DNA from 3 places in the Streptomyces sp. NPDC055078 genome. Region 1 is predicted to be linked to each of the others. Evidence: riboswitches for the same ligand, from Rfam matches in the RefSeq annotation. Region 1 holds a riboswitch; each other region holds the start of a gene.
What was found. A riboswitch is a leader RNA that binds a small molecule or an ion and turns the genes downstream of it on or off. The one in region 1 is predicted to bind cobalamin.

Region 1 (7,158 bases):
CGGCCGTACGGACGGCCTCGGCCACGTCGTAGGTGTCGACCAGCAGGGTGGTGCCCCGCCCCAGCGAGTCGACCTGGGCCCGGAAGGCGTCGCGCTCGCTGTCGTGCAGCAGGGTGAAGGCGTGCGCGCTGGTGCCGACGGTGGGGATCGCGTAGCGGAAACCGGCCGCGAGATCCGATGTGGAGTCGAAGCCGCCGACGTACGCGGCGCGGGACGAGGCCACCGCGGACAGCTCGTGCGTACGCCGTGCGCCCATCTCGATCAGTCGGCGCCCCCCGGCGGCGGCGGACATCCGGGAGGCCGCCGCGGCGATCGCGGAGTCGTGGTTGAGGATCGACAGGATCACGGTCTCCAGCAGCACGCACTCGGCGAAGGAGCCCTCGACGCGCAGGATCGGCGAGCCGGGGAAGTACACCTCGCCCTCGGGATAGCCCCAGATGTCCCCGCCGAAGCGGTAGGAGGCGAGCCAGTCGAGCGTGGGCCCGTCGACGATCCGCCGCTCGCGCAGAAACCCGAGTACGCCGTCGTCGAAGCGGAAGTTCTCCACGGCGTCCAGCACCCGCCCGGTGCCCGCCACGACGCCGTAGCGCCGTCCATCGGGCAGTCTGCGGGTGAAGACCTCGAAGACGGACCGGCGGCCGGCCGTGCCCGCCCTCAGGGCCGCCTGGACCATCGTGAACTCGTACTGGTCGGTGAAGAGGGCCGTTGAGGGGACGTCCACCGGCAGCCCCAGGTCCGCAGGGTTCACGACACTCGACCTCGCGTTTTCGTCTCGGCCGCCCGGAGACCCCGGGCGATCCAGCCATGGCCTGGATGCTATCGCACATTTCGTCAAAGTGACGAGATGGGGGGCGCGGGGCCTTCGGCCGCTCGGTATCGAAAGCTCCGCGCGCCCGGCGGACGGCGCAGTGGAAGGGGACGTCGTTTGTGCGATACGCCCCCTCGGGTGGCAGCATGGACGGGTGAGTGTTGCTCCCACTGAGATCGAACGCCCCGAGTCGGCGCAGGAGACCTTCGCCGTTCCCGAGCCCGACGTGCCGTGGGTGACGCTCGTCCACAACGACCCCGTCAATCTGATGAGCTACGTCACCTATGTCTTCCAGGCGTACTTCGGATACTCCAAGGACAAGGCGCGCAAACTGATGCTCGACGTCCATCACAAGGGACGCGCCGTCGTCTCCAGCGGCAGCCGCGAGGAGATGGAGCGCGATGTGCAGGCCATGCACGGATACGGACTGTGGGCGACCCTCTCCCAGGACCGCGACTGATGGCGGGACACTTCGAACCGGTCCCCGGCGGGGGTGCGGCCATCGCGCTCGACGAGGTCGAGATCTCCATCCTGCGCTCGCTCGCCGTCCAGCTCCTCGAACTGATCGGACCGGCCGACGAGCCGGTCGAGGGTGAGGACCCGCTCGCCGCGCTCTTCGCCGAGGGTCCGAGCGAACCACCCTCCGACCCCGCCCTGGCCCGCCTCTTCCCGGAGGCGTACGGCGGCCCCGACGCCGACGAGGCGGATGAGCAACTGCGGGCCGCCTCGGCGGAGTTCAGGCGCTTCACCGAACACGATCTGCGCTCCCGCAAGCGCGACGACGCCCTCTCGGTCGTACGGTCCCTCGACTCCCTCACCACGACCGGTGAGGACGAGGCCGTACTGAAACTCACCCCTGAGGACTGTCACCACTGGCTCGGCGCGCTCAACGATCTGCGGCTGACCATCGGCACCCGGCTGGAGGTCTCCGACGAGGACGAGGGCGCCGGGCTCTACCGGCTCCCGGACTCCGACCCCCGCAAGCCGATGGTGATGGCCTACCTCTGGCTCGGCGTCCTCCAGGAGACCCTCGTCGAGACCCTGATGCCGTAGCCGTTCCGGACTGCCGTCCCGGCCCCTCCCGCATGCCGCCGGCCCCCTCCCTGTTCGCTCAACAGACGCTCAAATCCGGATAACGATCATGTCACCGAACGGGCGTGCTTTGCCGTGCCGGGGGATTTTTGTCCGCTTCTCTCTGTGGCGTACGCCACACTCTCCGTGAGTGATCTCCGCTGTCCGCGTGATGGATCTGCACGACCGCCAGGGGCGCCACCCATGCCCCTGGCGGCGCTGTGACCGGCGGATCGCCGGTGGCACTCCATCCATATCCGGGGGGATCAGGACCTGATCCGTATCCGCGCGAGGCACAGACGCACAGGCGCGGACACGGATCGGCATGGAGAAAGGGCGCATCACCATGACCTCAGTGCAGGTCGACAAGCAGGACGGGCCCGACGGGCGGCCGGTCTCCACCGGGCCCGCGGACGCGGACCAGGGCTATCAGCGCGGTCTGGGCACCCGGCAGATCCAGATGATCGCGATCGGCGGGGCGATCGGCACCGGTCTCTTCCTCGGCGCGGGCAAGGCCATCTCCAAGGCCGGCCCCAGCCTGATCCTGGCCTACGCGATCGCGGGCCTGGTCATCTTCTTCATCATGCGGGCGCTGGGCGAACTGCTCATGTACCGCCCGGTCGCGGGCTCGTTCTCCGAGTACGCGCGCGAGTTCGTCGGCCCGTTCGCGGGCTTCGCCACCGGCTGGACGTACTGGCTCTTCTGGGTCGTCACCGGAATGACGGAGGTCACGGCCGCGGCCCAGTACATGACGTACTGGTTCGACATCCCCCAGTGGGTCTCGGCCCTGGTCTTCACGTTCATCCTCTACGGCGCGAACCTGATCTCCGTCAAGCTCTTCGGCGAGCTGGAGTTCTGGTTCTCCATGATCAAGGTCACCGCGATCGTCGGCATGATCCTGATCTGTCTCGGCATCCTCACCCTCGGCTTCTCCGACGCGGGTGACACCGCGTCCGTGTCCCTGCTGTGGAGCGACGGCGGCTTCTTCCCCAAGGGCATCGGCGGCACGCTGATGACGCTCCAGATCGTGATGTTCGCCTTCCTCGCGGTCGAACTGGTCGGCGTCACGGCCGGCGAGTCCAAGGACCCGGAGAAGACCCTGCCCAAGGCCATCAACACCGTGCCCTGGCGGATCGCCGTCTTCTACATCGGCGCCCTGATCATGATTCTCTCGGTGGTCTCCTGGACCCACTTCCAGCCGGGCGTCTCCCCGTTCGTCGCCGCCTTCGACAAGATGGGCCTCGCGGTCGGCGCGGGCATCGTCAACTTCGTCGTTCTCACCGCCGCCCTGTCGTCCTGCAACTCCGGCATGTACTCCACCGGCCGGATGCTCCGCGACCTCGCCCTCAACAGCCAGGGCCCGAAGCTCTTCACCCGGCTGACGAAGAACGGCACCCCGCTGATCGGCACCACCTTCTCCGCCGGTCTGATGCTGATCGGTGTCTGGATCAACTACCAGTGGCCCGGCGACGCCTTCAACAAGGTCGTCTCCTTCGCCACGATCTCCGGTATGTGGGCCTGGATCATGATCCTGATCAGCCAGCTCCGCTACCGCGCCAAGGCGGATCGCGGCGAGGTCCCGCAGTCCTCCTTCAAGGCCCCCGGCGCACCCTGGACCAGCTGGTTCGCACTCGCGTTCATCGCGATGGTGATCGTGATGATGGGGATCGACAAGGACGCCCGGATCTCGCTGTACTTCGCCCCGCTGTGGGCGCTGGGGCTGGGTGTGGCGTATCTCGTACTGAAGAGGCGGAACCCGGAGGGCGCGGCGTTCGCCAGGCGCTGAGCCCACCGGACCGGGCACGCACCCGCCGTCGGCCCTCTGCTTATGCTGATCGGCATGCTGACGCTCACCCAGGCCCTCTTCGACCAGATCGTGGCGCACGCCCGTGCCGACCACCCCGACGAGGCGTGCGGTGTGATCGCGGGCCCCGAGGGCAGCGGTCGCCCCGAGCGCTTCATCCCGATGCTGAACGCGGCCCGCTCGCCCACGTTCTACGAGTTCGACTCGGCGGACCTGCTCAAGCTCTACCGGGAGATGGACGACAACGACGAGGAGCCGGTGATCGTCTACCACTCCCACACCGCGACCGAGGCGTACCCCTCCCGTACGGACATCTCCCTCGCGAGCGAGCCAGGAGCGCACTACGTCCTGGTCTCCACCGCCGACACGGACGCCGCCGGACCGTTCCAGTTCCGCTCGTACCGGATCGTGGACGGCGAGGTCACCGAGGAAGAAGTGAAGATCGTCGAGGCATACTGAGCCCCGGCTCCTTCCTCAGCTCCTTCCTCGGCTCCTCAAGGACTCCCACCCGGTACGGGCTCCCACGCCGTACAGTCCGGCACAGGCTCGACTCCAACTCCATACAGCGGGCGGCAGGACCCAGGAAGCCGGTGTGAATCCGGCGCGGTCCCGCCACTGTGTTCAGGCGACGCGGTTCTCAGGCGTCCTCTGGCAGCCAGGAACTGACCTCGCCGCCCTTCTCCCACACCCAGGGGACGTGGAAATCCCCGGAGGAGGCACTACCCCGTCATGTCCGCCCTGCCCAGGCGCCATCGCGCCCGCCGCGCCCTGACAGCCGCCGCCCTGCTGCTCCCCCTCGCCGCCTGCGGAACCGGCCAGGACACCTCCCGCGACAACGACAACGACAACAACAACGGCAAAGACAGGAACGGGACCGACACCGCCCTGCCGGGCGCGTCCTTCCCGTACACGGTCGACAACTGCGGGGTGAAGACGACCTTCAAGGCCGCCCCGAAGCGGGCCGTCACCATGAACCAGCACGTGACCGAGATCATGCTCGAACTCGGTCTGGAGAAGTCCCTCGTCGGGACCGCCTTCCTGGACGACAGGATCCTGCCGCGCCACCAGAAGGCGTACGACGCGATCCCCGTCGTCTCCAAGGAGTACCCCTCCCGGGAGAAGCTGCTGTCCGTCAACCCCGACTTCGTCTACGGCGGCTACGGCAGCGCCTTCGAGGCCAAGGACGGACGCACCCGCGACGAGCTGAAGAAGTCCGGTATCGACAGCCGCATCAACCTGGAGTACTGCACCAAGGGGAAGACGACGCTGGACGACGTCTACCGCGAGATCGACGAGATCGGCCACACCTTCGGCGTCGGCGACCGCGCCCAGAAGTGGATCTCGAAGTCGCGCGCGGCGGTCAAGAAGACCGAGGCCGGTCTCGGCAGCCGTACCCCCGTCCCCGTCTTCGTCTACGACAGCGGCGACAAGACCGCCTTCACCGTCGGCGGCAAGGGCATCGGCAATGAACTGATCACCCGCGCGGGCGGGCGCAATGTCTTCGCCGACCTCGGCAAGACCTTCGGCGACGCGACCTGGGAGCAGGTCGTGGCCCGTAAGCCCGAGGTCATCGTGATCTACGACTACGGCTCCACCACCGTCGAGCAGAAGAAGCGGCGCCTCCTCGAAGACCCGGTGCTGCGGGACGTACCGGCGATCAGGAACAAGCGGTTCGCGGTGCTGCCGCTGTCCGACGCCGTCCTCGGGGTACGGATACCCGACGCCATCACCCGGCTCGCGGCGCAGCTCACGAGGTGAAGTCCCGACTGCGGTACGGGGCCGTGGTCGTCGCCCTGCTGATCGCCCTCGCGGTGGCGGTCGTCGCGGGGCTCGGCCTCGGCTCCGTACGCATCCCGCCCGCTCAGGTCGTCGAGGCGCTGCTGCCGGGTGCCGAGCCCAGCCCCATCCGGACGATCATCATGGACGTACGGCTGCCCCGCGTCCTCCTCGGGATGACCGTCGGCGCCGGGCTCGCCGTCGTCGGCACCGTCCTCCAGGCCCTCGTCCGCAACCGCCTCGCCGACCCCTTCCTGCTCGGGATCTCCTCCGGGGCCTCCACCGGCGCGGTCCTCGTGATCACCCTCGGCATCGGGGCGAGCACCGCCACCGCCCTGCCCGCAGGGGCGTTCCTCGGGGCGCTCGTCGCGCTGATCCTCGTCTACGGTCTCGCCCGCCGGGGCGGCACCATGACGGGCACCCGGCTGGTCCTCGCCGGGGTGACCATGTCGTACATCCTCACCGCCCTCACCACCCTCATCCTGATGGTGTCCGCCAGGCCCGAGCACTTCCGCGACGCCCTCTACTGGACACTCGGCGGCCTCGGCAGCGCCCGCTGGGAGAACATCTGGCTCCCCGGAGCCGTCGTCGCCCTCTGTCTGCCGCTGCTGCTCGCGCTCGCCAGACCGCTGGATCTGCTGCTCGTCGGGGAGGAGGGCGCGACCGTGCTGGGCCTGGACGTCTCCCGCTTCCGGGCCGCCGTCTTCATCTTCGCGTCGTTCGTCACCGCCGTACTCGTCGCCGTCAGCGGCGCCGTCGGCTTCATCGGCCTGATGGTGCCGCACGCCGCCCGGCTGCTCGTCGGCGCCACGCACCGGGCGCTGCTGCCGGTCGCCGCACTCGGCGGCGCGGTCGCCCTGGTCGTCGCCGATCTCGCCGCCCGTACCGCCGCCGCACCGCAGGACATCCCGGTCGGCGTCCTCACCGCGCTGATCGGCGGCCCGCTCTTCCTGTGGCTGATGCGCTCGCGCCGCACCGAAGGAGCACCGCTGTGAACGCCCGCGTGAACACGCCTGCCGCGAACCCTTCCGCAGCTCCTGTCCCGGCCCCTTCCGCCGACACCCGGGGGTCCTCCGCTGCCGCTGCCGGGGCCCGGGCCGCGTCCCTCACCCTCACCGGACTCGGCTACCGGACCGGCGGCAAGACCCTGCTCACCGGCATCGACCTCGACGCCCCGCCCGGCACCACCGTCGGACTCGTCGGCCCCAACGGCAGCGGCAAGACGACCCTCCTGCGCTGTGTCTACGGCACCCTGCGCCCCACCGCCGGGCAGATCCGCCTCGACGGCACCGATCTGGCCGCCCTCGGACCCAAGGCACGTGCCCAGCGGGTGGCGAGCGTCCCGCAGGACAACTCGGGGGAGTTCGAACTGACCGTGCGCGAGATCGTCACCATGGGCGGCGCACCCCACAAGCGGTTCTGGGAGTCCGACACCGCCCGGGACACCGCCGCCGTGGACGACGCCCTCGCCCGGCTCGGGGTCGCCGACCTCGCCGACCGGGCGTACCCCTCCCTGTCCGGCGGTGAACGCCAACGCGCCCTGGTCGCCCGCGCCCTGGTCCAGCGGCCCGCGCTGCTCGTGCTGGACGAGCCCACCAACCATCTCGACATCCGATACCAGATGGAGATCCTCGGACTCGTCCGGACCCTGGAAACCACCAGCCTGCTGGCCCTGCACGACCTCAACCTCGCCGCGTAC
Region 2 (7,158 bases), on a different contig from region 1:
TAGAGCCGCGCCTCGGGGGAGTTGATGTGCTTGTACAGGGTCAGGACGAGGTTGTTGGAGACGATCGAGTCCCCGGTCGCGAAGAACGCGACCAGCCGCCCGATCATGTGCTGTTCGCCCGGCGACAGCTTGGCGAGGTCGGACACATCGGAGTGGAGATCGACCTCCTCCACCGTCCAGGTGTTCTTGATCGCGTCCCGGTAGCGCTCGTAGAAGTCGGGGTAGCGCATCGGGCGCAGGGTCAGCTCGAAGCCGGGGTCGAGGAGGTTCTTCTCGTGCTTCTTCGCGTGAGTCTTCGCAGGGGAGGTGGACATCACTGGCATGCCTCGCAGGACTCGGGGTTCTCAAGGGAGCAGGCGACGGCGTCGTCGGGCGACGGCTGCTGTACGGGTACGGGTACGGGTACGGGTACGGGTGCGAGGGCGGGGTCGGGCGCGGGAGCGGGAGCCGTGGCAGCACCTGCCTGAACCGAACCGCCGCCACCGGCCGCGCGGGCGATCCTGGTCGCCGGGCGGGAACGCAGGTAGTACGTCGTCTTCAGCCCCTGCTTCCAGGCGTATGCGTACATTGAGCTGAGCTTCCCGATGGTCGGCGTCTCCAGGAACAGATTCAGCGACTGCGACTGGTCGAGATACGGGGTGCGGGCGGCGGCCATGTCGATCAGACCGCGCTGCGGGATCTCCCACGCCGTGCGGTACAGCTCCCGCACCTCGGCCGGAATCCAGGTGAAGCCCTGCACCGAGCCGTTGGACTCGCGCAGCGCCTCCCGGGTCTGGGCGTCCCAGACGCCCAGCCGCTTCAGCTCTCGCACCAGATACGAGTTGACCTGGAGGAACTCCCCGGAGAGCGTCTCGCGTTTGAACAGATTGGACACCTGCGGCTCGATGCACTCGTACACCCCCGCGATGGACGCGATCGTCGCGGTCGGGGCGATCGCCAGGAGGAGGGAGTTCCGCATCCCCGTCCTGGCGACCCGCTCACGCAGGGCCGCCCACCGCTCCGGCCAGTGCGGCTCGACCCCGTAGTGGTCCGGGTGCAGCACACCGCGCGCGGTCCGGGTCTTCTCCCACGCCGGGAGCGGGCCGCCGCGCTCGGCGAGACCGGCGGACGCCTCGTACGCGGCGAGCATGATCCGTTCGGCGATACGGGTGGAGAGCGCCCGGGCGGCGGGGGAGTCGAACGGCAGCTTGAGCTGGAAGAAGACGTCCTGGAGCCCCATGACACCCAGGCCCACCGGCCGCCAGCGGGTGTTGGAACGGGCCGCCTGCTCGGTCGGGTAGAAGTTGATGTCGACGACCCGGTCGAGGAAGGTGACGGCGGTACGGACGGTGGCGTCCAGCCGCTCCCAGTCCAGCTCCGCGCCGCTGTCCGTACCACCCGCGCCGCCGTCCGTACCATCGGCGGCATCGGCCGCCACGAACGCGCCGAGATTGATCGAGCCGAGGTTGCAGACGGCCGTCTCCCCGTCGTCCGTGACCTCCAGGATCTCGGTGCAGAGGTTCGATGAGTGGACGGTGTGGCCGGGCAGCGCGGTCTGGTTGGCCGTACGGTTCGCGGCGTCCTTGAAGGTCATCCAGCCGTTGCCGGTCTGGGCGAGCGTACGCATCATCCGGCCGTACAGCTCACGGGCGGGCAGGGTCTTACGGGCCAGGCCCGCCGCCTCGGCCGCGCGGTACGCGGCGTCGAAGTCGTCGCCCCACAGATCCACCAGCTCCGGCACATCGGCCGGCGAGAACAGCGACCACCGGGTGTCGGCCTCGACCCGGCGCATGAACTCGTCGGGGACCCAGTGCGCGAGATTCAGATTGTGCGTCCGCCGGGCGTCCTCCCCGGTGTTGTCGCGCAGTTCGAGGAACTCCTCGACATCCGCGTGCCAGGTCTCCAGATAGATCGCGGCGGCTCCCTTGCGCCTGCCGCCCTGGTTCACGGCGGCGACCGAGGCGTCGAGGGTCTTCAGGAACGGCACGATGCCGTTGGAGTGCCCGTTGGTGCCGCGGATCAGTGAACCGCGGGCGCGGATACGGGAGTACGGGAGCCCGATGCCGCCCGCGTGCTTGGAGAGGCGTGCGACCTGGTGGTACCGGTCGTAGATGGAGTCCAGCTCGTCCAGCGGGGAGTCCAGCAGATAGCAGGACGACATCTGCGGGTGGCGGGTGCCGGAGTTGAAGAGGGTGGGGGAGGAGGGGAGGTAGTCGAGCCTGCTCATCAGCCCGTACAGTTCGGCGACCTCACCCGCCGCACCCTCGGAGCGGTCCTCGGCCAGTCCGCAGGCGACGCGCAGCAGGAAGTGCTGGGGCGTCTCGATCACCTGGCGGGTGATCGGGTGGCGCAGCAGATAGCGGCTGTAGAGGGTCCGCAGCCCGAAGTAGCCGAAGCGGTCGTCGGCCTCCCGGTCGATCAGCGCGTCCAGCCGGGCGGCGTGGTCGGTGACGAACTCCGCGGTCCGGTCGGCGATCAGACCCTCGGTGTGGCCGACGGCGACGGACGCGGAGAACGAGACGGCTCCCTGGGTCGCCGCCTCGTCGGCGATGGCGCGGGCCAGCAGCCGGGCGGCGAGCCGGGAGTACGCCGGGTCCTCGGAGATCAGGCCCGCGGCGGCGTCGATGGCGAGTCCACGGAGTTCCGCCGCGTCCGATCCGGCGTTCCGGCCGCGCAGCGCCGCGGCGGCGACCCGGCCGGGGTCCGTGTCCGGGAGGTCGGCGGTGAGGTCGGTCAGCGTCCGCAGCAGCGCGGTCCCGGGGCCGTCGCCAGGCTCATTCCCGGGTCGCTTGTCACCGGGCAGTCCGCTGTCGGACCGCCCGTTCTCGGACCGCCCGTCGTCGGCCTGTACGTCGCCGACCTGTACGTCGGCGGGTTGTACGTCCCCGGGCTGCGCGTCGCCGGTCCGGCCAGGCTCGGTCCGGCCGTCCCCGGCCTGCCCGGTGGCCGGGGCGGGCATCCGCCCGGAAAGGGGGGAGACGGTTGAGGCTTCTGGGGTGTCTGTGGCCGGATCGGCTGGCGCGATCGTCACGTGGTGCTCTCCCTCGCTCGGCTCGCGGGCCGGGGCGAGAGGGCAGCGCCGAAGAGAGTGCGTACCCGGGTCGGGGCAGCACTCCGTACGGCGTCCGCCGACCCAACCGCGAGGCCCGGACGTCTGGGCACCCGGGTCGGATGAGCCGGGTGCGCTGTCGGCAGACGCTCGGACTTGCTGGTACGACAAAGCGCACCACAGCACACCGTTGCGGGACAGTTCCGGATTCGCACCGGATTCCTCTGCGGCGACAGCGAGATGAGCATACATGTGGGGGCACTGAGATGCGGCACCCCCCACATCTTGTGTCGCGGTGGTGCCGCCCGCCTTATGAGGGGTCAGGTCTCATGGGTCGCCGGAGAGCCGCCGGAGAGCCGCCCAAGGGTCGCCGGAGACCGCCCAAGGGGTCGGCGGAGAGGCGGCGGAGAGGTGGCGGGCAGGCACTCAAGGCGTCGGCCAGAGGCGCCCAAGGCGTCGGCAGGGCGGCGGGCGAGGGTCGCCTGGCAGCCCCGCGACACCATCCCACAATGCGCTACGGAATCCCCCTGCTCCTCGCTCCGCCGGGACGGTTGGGGGACCATGAGGCGTGAGTCAGTGTCCGTCACGCCTCGGGGGAGAGCATGGCTGTGGAATACCGTTTACTCGGGCCGGTCGAAGCGATGTGGGAGGGACGTTGCCTGCGCCTGGGCGGGCCCAAGCCCCGTGCCCTGCTGGCCGCGCTGTTGCTGCGCGCCGGGTATGTCGTACCTGCCGACGATCTGGTGGACGTCATATGGGGAGAAAAGCCGCCGGAGACGGCCCGGGCACTGGTCCAGACGTATGTCTCGGCCCTGCGGCGGGCCCTGCCGGAAGCGCGCCGGGGGGCGATCGAGACGCGCGCGCCGGGATATGTGATCCGGCCCGACGCCGGGACGGTGGACCTCGGGCGGTTCGAGGAACTGGCCGCGGCCGGGCGGCGGGCCGCCGCGCGGGGTGATCACTCCGCCGCTGCCCGGTCGGGGCGTGCCGCGCTCGAATTGTGGCGTGGTTCCGCGCTGGGCGGGGTCGGCGAGGCGTTGCGGAGCGAGGCGGCACGGCTTGAGGAGGCCCGGCAGACCGTGGTCGAGGAGCGCATCGCCGCCGAACTCGAATGCGGGGGGCGGGAGAGCGAGCTGGTCACCGAGCTGAAGGGACTCGTCGGCGCCCACCCGACCAAGGAGCGGCTGCGAGGACAGCTCATGCTCGCCCTCTACCGGGTGGGGCGGCAGGCCGACGCCCTCACGGTGTTCGAGGAGGGACGTGCCGTACTCGCCGAGGAACTCGGGATCGACCCCGGACCCGAGCTTTGCTGGCGGCACGGAGAGATCCTGAGGGCCGACCCTGTGCTGCTGCGCGCCGAGGAGGGTGCGGCGGCCCTTGATGTCTCGGTGCCGCAGGTGCCCGTCACACCCCGGCCCGTGTCCCTGCTGCCGCCTGCCATCCGGGACTTCACCGGGCGCGAGGCGGAGATCGCCGAGGTGGTCGACGGGCTCACCGCACCCCGGGACGCGCCCGCCGTCGTGGTGGTGTCGGGGCCGGCCGGTGTCGGCAAGTCCGCCCTCGCGGTGAAGGCCGCCCACCTGGCCATGGAGGCATTCCCCGACGGTCAGCTGTATGCCGAACTACAGGGCGCCGGCGGTCCCGTGACATCCGGCGACGTCCTCGGGAGGCTGCTGCGCGCGCTGGGAGCGGCACCGCCCGAGCATGCCGCTGAGCGTGCCGACCTCTTCCGCGGCCTCGTCGCGGGTCGCCGGCTCCTGCTGGTCCTTGACGACGCGGGCGAGGAGGCTCAGGTGCGGCCTCTGCTGCCGGGCGGCGCGGGCTGTGGTGTGCTGGTCACCTCGCGGGCCCGGCTCGGCGGCCTCGACGGGGCCCGGCGTACCGATCTCGCTGTCCTGGACGAGGCACGCAGCCTGGAACTGCTGACCCGGGTCACCGGCGCCCGGGGCGCGACGGACGATCCCGCCGAGGACGCCGCGGCCCGGCGCATCGTCACCCTGTGCGGTGGTCTGCCGCTGGCCCTGCGGATCGCCGGGGCCCGGCTGACCACTCGCCGGCACTGGACACACCGCATCCTCGCCGACCGCCTTGAGGACGAGCGGCGGCGCCTCGACGAGCTGGCCGTGGGCGATCTGGAGGTCCGGGCCAGTCTGGGGCTGAGCTACGAGTCGCTCGACAGGGACGCCCGCACGGTACTGCGCCGCCTCGCCGTGCTCGGACCGTGCGACACGGCCCCCTGGATGGTGGCGCTGCTCGTCGACGGGGCCGAGGACGAGGCGGAGGAAGTGCTTGAGCGGCTCGTCGACGCGCAGTTGCTGGACTGGACGGGGACCGACTCCGCGGGTCAGTCGCGCTACCGGGCGCACGATCTGGTGCGGGTGTACGCCGCGGAGCGGGCCGAGGCCGACGACTCGCTCGAAACACGTACGGCGTCGGTCGGGCGGGCGCTCGCCGCCGGCCTGCGCCTGGTGGAGCGCGTCGCGGAGGAGGCGCCTTCGGGGGTGGTCGTGCTGCGGCCCTATCTCGGGGGATCGGCGAGCGTCAACCGGTCCGCCGGCGGGGGCAGGGCGGAGTGGGACGAGGCGGGCACGCGGGGCCGCGGACCAGCCGCCGATGTGGGCGCGGCGACCACCCGGCGGGCGCTCGCCGATCCGTTCGCCTGGTTCGAGGCCGAGGCCGACGCGCTCGCCACGGCCGTCGAGCGCGCGGCGGGCTTCGGGCTGCACACCCTCGCCTGTGCCGCAGCGACGGTGCTGTGCTCCTCGTCGTTCGCCGTCGGCAACCGTTTCGACGCCTGGTGGCGCAGCCACGACGCCGCCCTGGCCGCCGCCCGGCGTGCCGAGGACCGCGCCGGCGAGGCGCTGCTGCTCATCGGCCTGGGGCAACTGCGTTTCGAACAGGACCGGTACGCCGAGGCTCAGGACTACTTCCGGCAGGCCGAGCCCTTGTGCGCCGACATCGGCGATGCGCACGGCCAGGCCGCCGCCCTCGCGGGGCTCGGCGGCAACTTGCGTGAGCTGGGCCGACTGGACGCCGCCGATGACGCGCTGGGCCGCGCCGTCGACATCTTCCAGCGCCTGGGCGATGACGCGGGCGTCGGTCTTGCCTGCCGCCTCCGTGGCTCCGTACTCCTCGAACTCGGCGACCACGACCGTGCGTCGGCACTCCTCGACCTGTCGCTGCGAGGCTATCGGCGCCTGGGCAGCCGGAGAGGTGAAGCACTCACGCTGCGCACGCTGAGCCTGGTGCACCGGTCACTCGGAGCGTACGAGGAGGCCGAACGGCATGCCGGACGGGCGCTGGAGATTCTCGCGGGACTCGGTGATCCGCTGATGGCGGCGTACGCCGAACGGGCCCGTGCCAAGGCTCGGCTGCGGCTGGGACGTACCCGGGAGGCGGAGGCGGAGCTGCTCGGCGCCCTCGACGTCTGCCGGGCGTACCGGGACCGGTTCGGCGAGGCGCTGACCCTGCGCACGGCAGGCGAGTGCGCCCTGGCCGACGGGCGGCACCATGAGGCGGAGAAGCGGCTCGCCGCGGCCGTGCGCCTGTGGGACGCACTGGAGTTGCGGCTGCCCCGCGCCCGCACGCTGCGCGATCTCGCTTCCGCCCGTGAGGCGCTGGGCGACGGGCCGGGGGCGGCGGCGCTGCGTACCGAGGCGCTGTCCGTGTTCAGGGAGTACGGCACGCAGGAGCGCCATGAGCTGTAAGCCGCGGTGAGCGTGTTACGGAGGGCTTGCAGGCAAACTGCAGAGGCCCCGGCGAACCTTGCTGATGCCGGAGGGAAACAGCTTCCGGCACAACGGGGAAGCAACGGGGAAGGACCACTGATGTCCAGCACGACGAACAGCACGACGAACAGCAGCACGACCGCCTCGGCATCCGCCTCATCATCCGCCTCGGCCTCCCGGTCGGTGAGGACGCCCGTCCTCCGCCGCCGGGCGGTCATGTTCACGGTCACCGCCCTCGCCGGCGGTGCCGTCGCCGCGGGGTCGCTGACCACGACCGCGTCCGCCGCGTCGACCCCCCTACGGGCGGATATCGTCAAAACGGCCACCATCGAGAAGAACAACCCGAAGCACAACCGCGAGAAGAAGAACAACTGCAACTTCTACAGCGGGTACTGGAAGACC
Region 3 (7,158 bases), on a different contig from region 1:
GGGCCAGCCGGGGCACCACCTCACGGCAGGCGAACTCCAGCACGGCCACCGCGTCCGGCAGTGCGGCGTCCAGCTCCTCGCGCACCAGCGCGGGCACCGCGGCGGCGTCCCAGCCCCGCGACTCCAGGCCCTCAGCCAGCCGCCGGCACAGCTGCTCCAGCAGATCGATGGCGTCCGCACCCGTCCGCGCCGGGCCGTCCACCAGCGAGGTGAGGCCGTCGGGAACCTTCACCGGAGCACCCGGCGCGGCGAGCAACTCCTTCTCCACCAGCCCGAAATGGCCGGCCAGGGCGGCCCGCAGACCCGGCAGCGCATGGGCCCGCCCACCCCAGACCTGGGAGGCGCGCAGGACGGCCAGCACCAGATTGACCCGGGGCTCGGCCTCCGGGCCACCGCCCAGCACATGCAGGCCGTCCCGGATCTGGACGTCCTTGATCTCACAGAGATAGCCGTCGATATGCATGACGAACTCGTCGAAGTCGTCGTCGCCCGGCTGCTCGTCGACCCGCAGATCGTGATGCAGCTCGGCCGCCTTCACCAGCGTCCAGATCTGCGCCCGCACCGCCGGGGCCTTCACCGGGTCGAGGTCGCTGACGAGCGCGTACTCGTCGAGGAGCTGCTCCAGCTTGGCCAGATCGCCGTAGGTGTCGGCGCGCGCCATCGGCGGCACCAGATGGTCCACGACCGTCGCATGGCCGCGCCGCTTGGCCTGGGTGCCCTCACCGGGATCGTTCACGATGAACGGGTAGACCAGCGGCACCTCGCCCAGGACCGCGTCGGGGCCGCAGCCCGCCGACAGCCCCAGCCCCTTGCCCGGCAGCCACTCCATGGTGCCGTGCTTGCCCAGGTGGACGATCGCGTCGGCGCCGAACGACTCCTCCAGCCACCGGTAGGCCGCCATGTAGTGATGGGAGGGCGGCATGTCCGGGTCGTGGTAGATCGCGATCGGGTTCTCACCGAAGCCGCGCGGCGGCTGGATCATCACGATGACGTTCCCGAACCGGAGCGAGGCCAGCACGACATCGTCGCCGTCGACATACAGCGAGCCCGGTGGCTCGCCCCAGTGCTCCAGCATCCCGTCCCGCAGCGACGGCTCCAGCGCCTCGAACCAGGCCCGGTAGTCCGCGAGGGGCACCCGCGCGGGCGCGGCGCTCAGCTGCTCCTCGGTCAGCCACTCCACATCGTGACCACCGGCGGCGATGAGCCGGTGGATCAGCTCGTCCCCCTCGTCCGGGTAGCCCTCGACGAGATATCCGGCGTCCCTCAGGGCGTCCAGGAGCCGCACGGCGGACGCCGGGGTGTCGAGGCCCACCGCGTTGCCGACCCGGGAGTGCTTCGTCGGATAGGCGGTGAAGACGAGCGCGAGCTTCTTCTCCGCGTTCGGCTTGTGCCGCAGCCGGGCGTGCCGCACGGCGATCCCGGCGACCCGCGCGGCCCGCTCCGGATCCGCCGTGTACACCGGGACGCCGTCGGGGCCGTCCTCCTTGAACGAGAACGGGACCGTGACGATCCGCCCGTCGAACTCGGGGATGGCGACCTGCATCGCCGCGTCCATGGGGGAGAGCGCGGCGTCCGACGCCTCCCACACCCGGCGGGATGAGGTGAGGCACAGCCCCTGCAGCACGGGGACGTTCAGCTCGGCGAGCGCCCCGATGTCCCATGCCTCGTCATCGCCGCCCGCACTGGCCTCGGAGGCGTTGGTGCCCCCCGCGGCGAGTACGGTCGCGACCAGCGCGTCGGCCTGCCCCAGCAGGTCGTACAGCGCCGGATCGGCGCCGCGCAGCGAACCGACGAACACCGGCAGGGCGTTGGCCCCCCGGGCCTCGATCCGCTCGCACAGCACATCGACGAACGAGGTGTTCCCGGACAGCTCGTGGGCGCGGTAGAACAGCACCCCGACGGTCGGCAGCCCCTCCCGGTGGACCCTGGCGCCGTGCACCCCCCACTGGGGCATCTCCTGCGGCCCCGCGAACCCCTGCCCGGTCAGCAGCACGGTGTCGGAGAGGAAGCGGGCCAGCTCCACGAGATTGCCCGGGCCGCCCTCGACGAGATACCGCAGCGCCTCGGCGACCACCCCCGCGGGCACCGACGACTCGGCCATCAACTCCGCGTCGGGGACGGCCTCCCCACCGAGCAGCACCGTCGGAATCCCCGAGGCCCGCAGCGCCGCCAGCCCGTCCTCCCAGGCCCGCTTGCCGCCCAGCAGCCGGACGACGGCGACCGACGCGCCGTCGATCAGCGCGGGCAGCTCCTCGGTCACATCGACACGCGTCGGATTGCCGATCCGGTACGGCGCGCCGGAGGCGCGGGCCGCCAGCAGGTCCGTGTCGGCGGTCGACAACAGCAGCACAGTGCTCATGCGGGTGCTCCGGATTCTGTGGGTGCGCCAGGGGCGATGAAAGGAAGTCCTGCGGGCGCGCCCTGCTCGATGAGCCGCATGAGCGCGTCCGTGTCAGCGTGTTCTTCGACGAGGTCGCCGAGCCGGTCCAGCTGCTCCTCGCGGAGCGCTCCGAACGACGTGTCCTCAGCGGGCACGAAACGCCGGTGGGTGGCGCTCGCGACCTGTCTCAGGAACTGCCGCCGGAAGCCGTCACTCTCCAATGAGCCGTGCCAGTGGGTGCCCCACACCTCACCGACCCGGCAGCCCCCGGGGAAGGCCGCTCCGCCCAGCACCTCGGCGACGCCGTGGTGGATCTCGTACCCATCCACGCGCTCGCCGAGCGCTGTGCCCGTCGGCCTCGCAAGTGTCTTCTCGGCCGCGAACCGCACCCGCACGGGCAGCAGTCCCAGACCGGTCACGGAACCTGCCCGTGACTCGACCTCATCCTCAATGTGCTCACCGAGCACCTGGAACCCGCCGCAGATCCCCAGCACCGGACGCCCATCGGCCGCCCTGCGCGCCAGCTCCCGCGCCAGTCCCCGCTCCCTCAGCCACTCCAACGCACGGACCGTGCCCCGGGTTCCCGGCACGATCACGAGATCCGCGTCGGCCAGTTCCTCGGGCCGGTCCACGAACCGCACGATCACCCCCGGCTCCGCCGCCAGCGCGTCCACATCGGTGAAGTTGGACATCAGCGGCACCGCACACACCGCGACCCGCAGCAAGTCCTCACCGACGGGCGGCGCCACGGCCGACTCGCGGACGGCCCCGCGCAGGGACACCCGCAGCCCGTCCTCCTCGTCGATGCCCAGCCCGTGCGCGTACGGCAGCACCCCGTAGGTCCGCCGCCCGGTGAGCCCTTCGAGCATGTCGAGCCCCGGCTCCAGCAACGACACATCGCCGCGGAACTTGTTGACGAGATACCCGGCCACCAGCCGCTGATCGGCCGCGCCGAGCAGTGCGGTCGTACCGAAGAAGGAGGCGAAGACACCGCCGCGGTCGATGTCCCCGACGATGAGCACCGGGAGTTGGGCGGCGCGGGCGACGCCCATGTTCACGATGTCCGTGCGCCGCAGATTGATCTCGGCGGGACTGCCCGCCCCCTCGCAGATCACGGCGTCGTAGGTGCTCCGCAGCTCTTCCAGGCACTCCACGACCGTGGACAGCAACTCCTCCCGCCGGCCGCCGCGCAGCGCCCTCCCGGCGGACGGCCCGCCGAAGAACCCGCGGGCGCTCAGTTCGCCCACCGGCTTGCCCAGCAGAACGACCTGACTGCTGCGGTCGCTCCCGGGTTTGAGCAGAACGGGGTTCATCAGCGCCGTCGGCTCGACCCGGGCCGCCTGCGCCTGCATCGCCTGCGCGCGGCCGATCTCCGCGCCCTCGCGCGTCACAAACGAATTGAGGGACATGTTCTGCCCCTTGAAGGGCGCGACTTTCACACCCTGCCGCACCAGCCAGCGGCAGATCCCCGCGGTGACGACGCTCTTGCCCGCGTCGGACGTCGTACCCGCGACGAGCAGCCCGCCGCCGCGTCCCCGGCGGCCGGTCATCGGACCGCTCCCCGTACGGAACGGAGAACGCGCCGGGGTGCGCGCGGCGGGACCTGCCGGGACAGCCGCCGGAACAGCAGCCGGCCGGTGACACCCGCGCCCAGGGCGAGCAGACTCACCCGCCGTGACAGCCTGACGGCCCGTTCGATGTCCCCCGTCTCCACCGGACGCCCCCCGGTGTGGAGCGCCGGCCGGTGCTCGACCCGGCCGCCGTACGCGAGGGTCCCGCCGAGCCGTACCCCGAGGGCACCGGCGAACGACGCCTCCACGGGGCCCGCGTTGGGGCTCGGATGCCGGTGCGCGTCGGCCCGCCAGGCCCGTACGGCCGTACGCGGCTGCCCGCCCGCGAGAACGGCGAGTGCCGCCGTCAGCCGTGCTCCCGGCCAGCCGGCGAGGTCGTCGAGGCGTGCCGATGCCCAGCCGAACCGCCGATAGCGGGGTGACTTGTGGCCGACCATCGCGTCCAGGGTGTTGACGGCGCGGAAGCCCACCAGCCCCGGCACGCCCGCGAGGGCTCCCCACAGGAGCGCGCCCACCACGGCGTCTGAGGTGTTCTCGGCGACGGACTCCACCACCGCACGGGCGACCTGGGCCTCGTCCAGGGACTGCGGATCGCGCCCGCACAGCCGCGGCAGCCGCTCTCTGGCCAGCTCCAGGTCCCGGGCGGCGAGCGCGTCGCCGATGGCGCGGGCCTCGCGCCCCAGTGACGTACCGCCGACAACGGTCCAGGTTGCCGCTGCGGTCAGGGCCAGGGACGCGGCGGGACTGGAACGCGCCCCGCGCGCGAGAAGCACGGCCGCCGCGGTCGCGCCTCCGGCGCACACGGCGGTGTGCAGTGCGCCCCAGCCGCGGTGGTCACGCCACAGGACCCGTTCGACGGCGCCCGCGACCCGCCCGAACGCGGCGACCGGGTGCCCCCGGCGAGGATCACCCAGCAGCAGATCGCCGGCCAGTCCGGCTGTGGCGCCGTACACGAATACTCGGTCGGCACGCATGGGTTCAGGCCGGTGTCTCGTTCCGGACGGGCCCTGGACCGTCAACCGGGCTCAGGGCAGTACTCGGGGCAGGTGCTGAACCGCAGCCAGGCATGGCGATATGTCCTCACTCAGGGTGTCCGCGCCCTGGTTCGACGTGATCGACGGTGAGAGTTCCTGGCTTCCGGGGATGACTCCCCGGTGACAGTGGCGGGACCGCGCCGGATTTGCACCGGCTTCCTCTGTTGCCGTCGTGATGGCCCCGGAAGTCCACCACGCTGTGAGAACACCCGTCAACCTGCCGTTGACCTGCGACGGGACAGTGTGCTGAGACCCACACTCGGGCGCGGACCCCCGGGAGGCGCGGAAACCGGCCACCCCGTCCGGACGCCGCCGGTCCGCATGGCGGCCCGATACACAAGGCACCGGCCCGTGCACCGGCCCGTGCACCGGTCCGCATGGCGGCCCCGATGCGCGAGGCTTACCGGCCCGTGCACACAAGCGGACCGGACCGGCACCCGAAGGATGTCCGGCCCGGCCGGTGGGACGGGTGGTGAGGATGTGCGGTCAGGCGACGATCAGATAGATCCCGTACGACACGGCCGCCACACAGAGCGCGAAACAGGCGTACGCGCCAGTCCGCGCGAGTGCCACGGAGGTCCCGCCGCCCGCCGCCGAAGCCTGCTTGCTGAGTCCGATGATCCCGAGGGTGAACAGACCCACCAGAGCGACGGTGGCGACAAGGCTCACGCCGAAGACGGAACCGAGGGCTGCCCAGTCGATTTTCATGCCGAATCCGTCCTTACACCGCGGCCGGGCTCGTCGGGCCGGCTTCGGGGGCGGCGGGCGCGGGGCCCGGAATGGTCGTCTTAAGGTCCTGCTGCGAGGTGACACCGGCCGGCGGCGGGGCGACGGCCGCGACGGCCGCGGTCACGACGCCCGCGGGTTCGCCGTCCTGGTCCACATCGTTGACATTGGTGTGGTCGACCACCTGGCGGCGCGAGACCAGCCAGATCGCGGCGCACGAGGCGACCAGGAAGACCGCGACGGCCGCGACGCCCCAGTCGCCCTGCTTGGTCACATACTCCGAACCCGCCGCGACCAGGGCCGCGGCCGGCAGGGTCAGACCCCAGGCCACGAACATCCGGGTGGCCGTGGACCAGCGGACCACACCGCCCTTGCGGCCCAGACCCGCGCCCATCACCGCGCCGGAGCAGGAATGGGTCGTGGAGAGCGAGAAACCGAGGTTGGACGAGGCGAGGATGACGCTGGCCGCGCTGGTCTGGGCGGCGAAGCCCTGCTGCGGCTGGAGGTCGGTCAGGCCCTTGCCCATCGTGCGGATGATGCGCCAGCCGCCGAGGTAGGTCCCCAGCGCGATCGCGATACCGGCGGACACGATGACCCACATCGGGGGGTTGGAACCGGGGTTGAGTACGCCGCCGGCGACGAGCGCCAGCGTGATGATGCCCATCGTCTTCTGCGCGTCATTGGTGCCGTGGGCCAGCGAGACCAGACCCGCGGACGCGATCTGGCCCGTGCGATAGCCCTTGGCGGTCGCCTTGTCGTCGGTGTTCCGGCCGATCCGGTACGTCAGCCTGGAGGCGAGGTAGGCCGCGATACCGGCGACGAGGGGGGCGGCTATGGCGGGGATCAGCACCTTGGTGACGACCGTGCCACCGTTGACACCGCTGATCCCGACCGAGGCGATCGTGGCGCCGATCAGACCGCCCATGAGCGCGTGCGAGGAACTGGACGGCAGGCCGATCAGCCAGGTCATCAGGTTCCAGAGGATGGCGCCGACGAGCGCCGCGAAAATGACTTCGGGGGTGATGCCTGCCTCGTTGACGATTCCGCTGGAGATCGTTTTGGCGACCTCCACGGACAGGAACGCGCCGACGAGATTGAGAACCGCGGACATGGCCACCGCGGTCTTGGGCTTCAGGGCGCCGGTCGAGATGGTCGTCGCCATCGCGTTGGCGGTGTCGTGGAAACCGTTCGTGAAATCGAACACGAGAGCTGTCACGATCACAATCGCGAGCAGCAGCGTGATGTGTTCCATTTACCCAGGCAATCTATGGACGTCAGTGGCCCGGCGAACGTAAGTAACCTGGATGAACGGAAGGTGAACTGAGACGGGATTCGGGGTGTCTCCAAGTGGCGCTGAGGGTTCCGCTTCCTCTTCGCTTGATCGCGATCCCGGCGCACGCCCGGCCACCGTGGTCGCAAAGGGAGTCTTCGCGGTATTTGCGGTGAT

Region 2: it holds a riboswitch for cobalamin, as region 1 does, so the genes downstream of both, ACWF94_RS13790 (ribonucleoside-diphosphate reductase subunit alpha) here and ACWF94_RS21715 (ABC transporter substrate-binding protein) in region 1, are expected to answer to the same signal.
Region 3: it holds a riboswitch for cobalamin, as region 1 does, so the genes downstream of both, ACWF94_RS16125 (cobalamin biosynthesis protein) here and ACWF94_RS21715 (ABC transporter substrate-binding protein) in region 1, are expected to answer to the same signal.

What each region holds. Positions count from the first base shown of each region.
Region 1 covers NZ_JBSGUP010000262.1:1,426-8,583, forward strand. Annotated here, with positions in the region: gene ACWF94_RS21690 (nicotinate phosphoribosyltransferase) at 1-748, opposite strand, end outside; gene clpS (ATP-dependent Clp protease adapter ClpS) at 963-1,268, shown strand; gene ACWF94_RS21700 (DUF2017 domain-containing protein) at 1,268-1,861, shown strand; gene ACWF94_RS21705 (amino acid permease) at 2,226-3,665, shown strand; gene ACWF94_RS21710 (Mov34/MPN/PAD-1 family protein) at 3,720-4,142, shown strand; cobalamin riboswitch at 4,241-4,369, shown strand; gene ACWF94_RS21715 (ABC transporter substrate-binding protein) at 4,413-5,441, shown strand; gene ACWF94_RS21720 (FecCD family ABC transporter permease) at 5,438-6,454, shown strand; gene ACWF94_RS21725 (ABC transporter ATP-binding protein) at 6,451-7,158, shown strand, end outside.
Region 2 covers NZ_JBSGUP010000125.1:2,800-9,957, forward strand. Annotated here, with positions in the region: gene ACWF94_RS13785 (ribonucleotide-diphosphate reductase subunit beta) at 1-314, opposite strand, end outside; gene ACWF94_RS13790 (ribonucleoside-diphosphate reductase subunit alpha) at 314-3,010, opposite strand; adenosylcobalamin-variant (AdoCbl-variant) riboswitch at 3,165-3,264, opposite strand; gene ACWF94_RS13795 (AfsR/SARP family transcriptional regulator) at 3,631-6,735, shown strand; gene ACWF94_RS13800 (CHAP domain-containing protein) at 6,856-7,158, shown strand, end outside.
Region 3 covers NZ_JBSGUP010000160.1:6,234-13,391, forward strand. Annotated here, with positions in the region: gene cobN (cobaltochelatase subunit CobN) at 1-2,359, opposite strand, end outside; gene ACWF94_RS16120 (cobyric acid synthase) at 2,356-3,930, opposite strand; gene ACWF94_RS16125 (cobalamin biosynthesis protein) at 3,927-4,925, opposite strand; cobalamin riboswitch at 5,055-5,186, opposite strand; gene ACWF94_RS16130 (hypothetical protein) at 5,472-5,693, opposite strand; gene ACWF94_RS16135 (anion permease) at 5,707-6,963, opposite strand.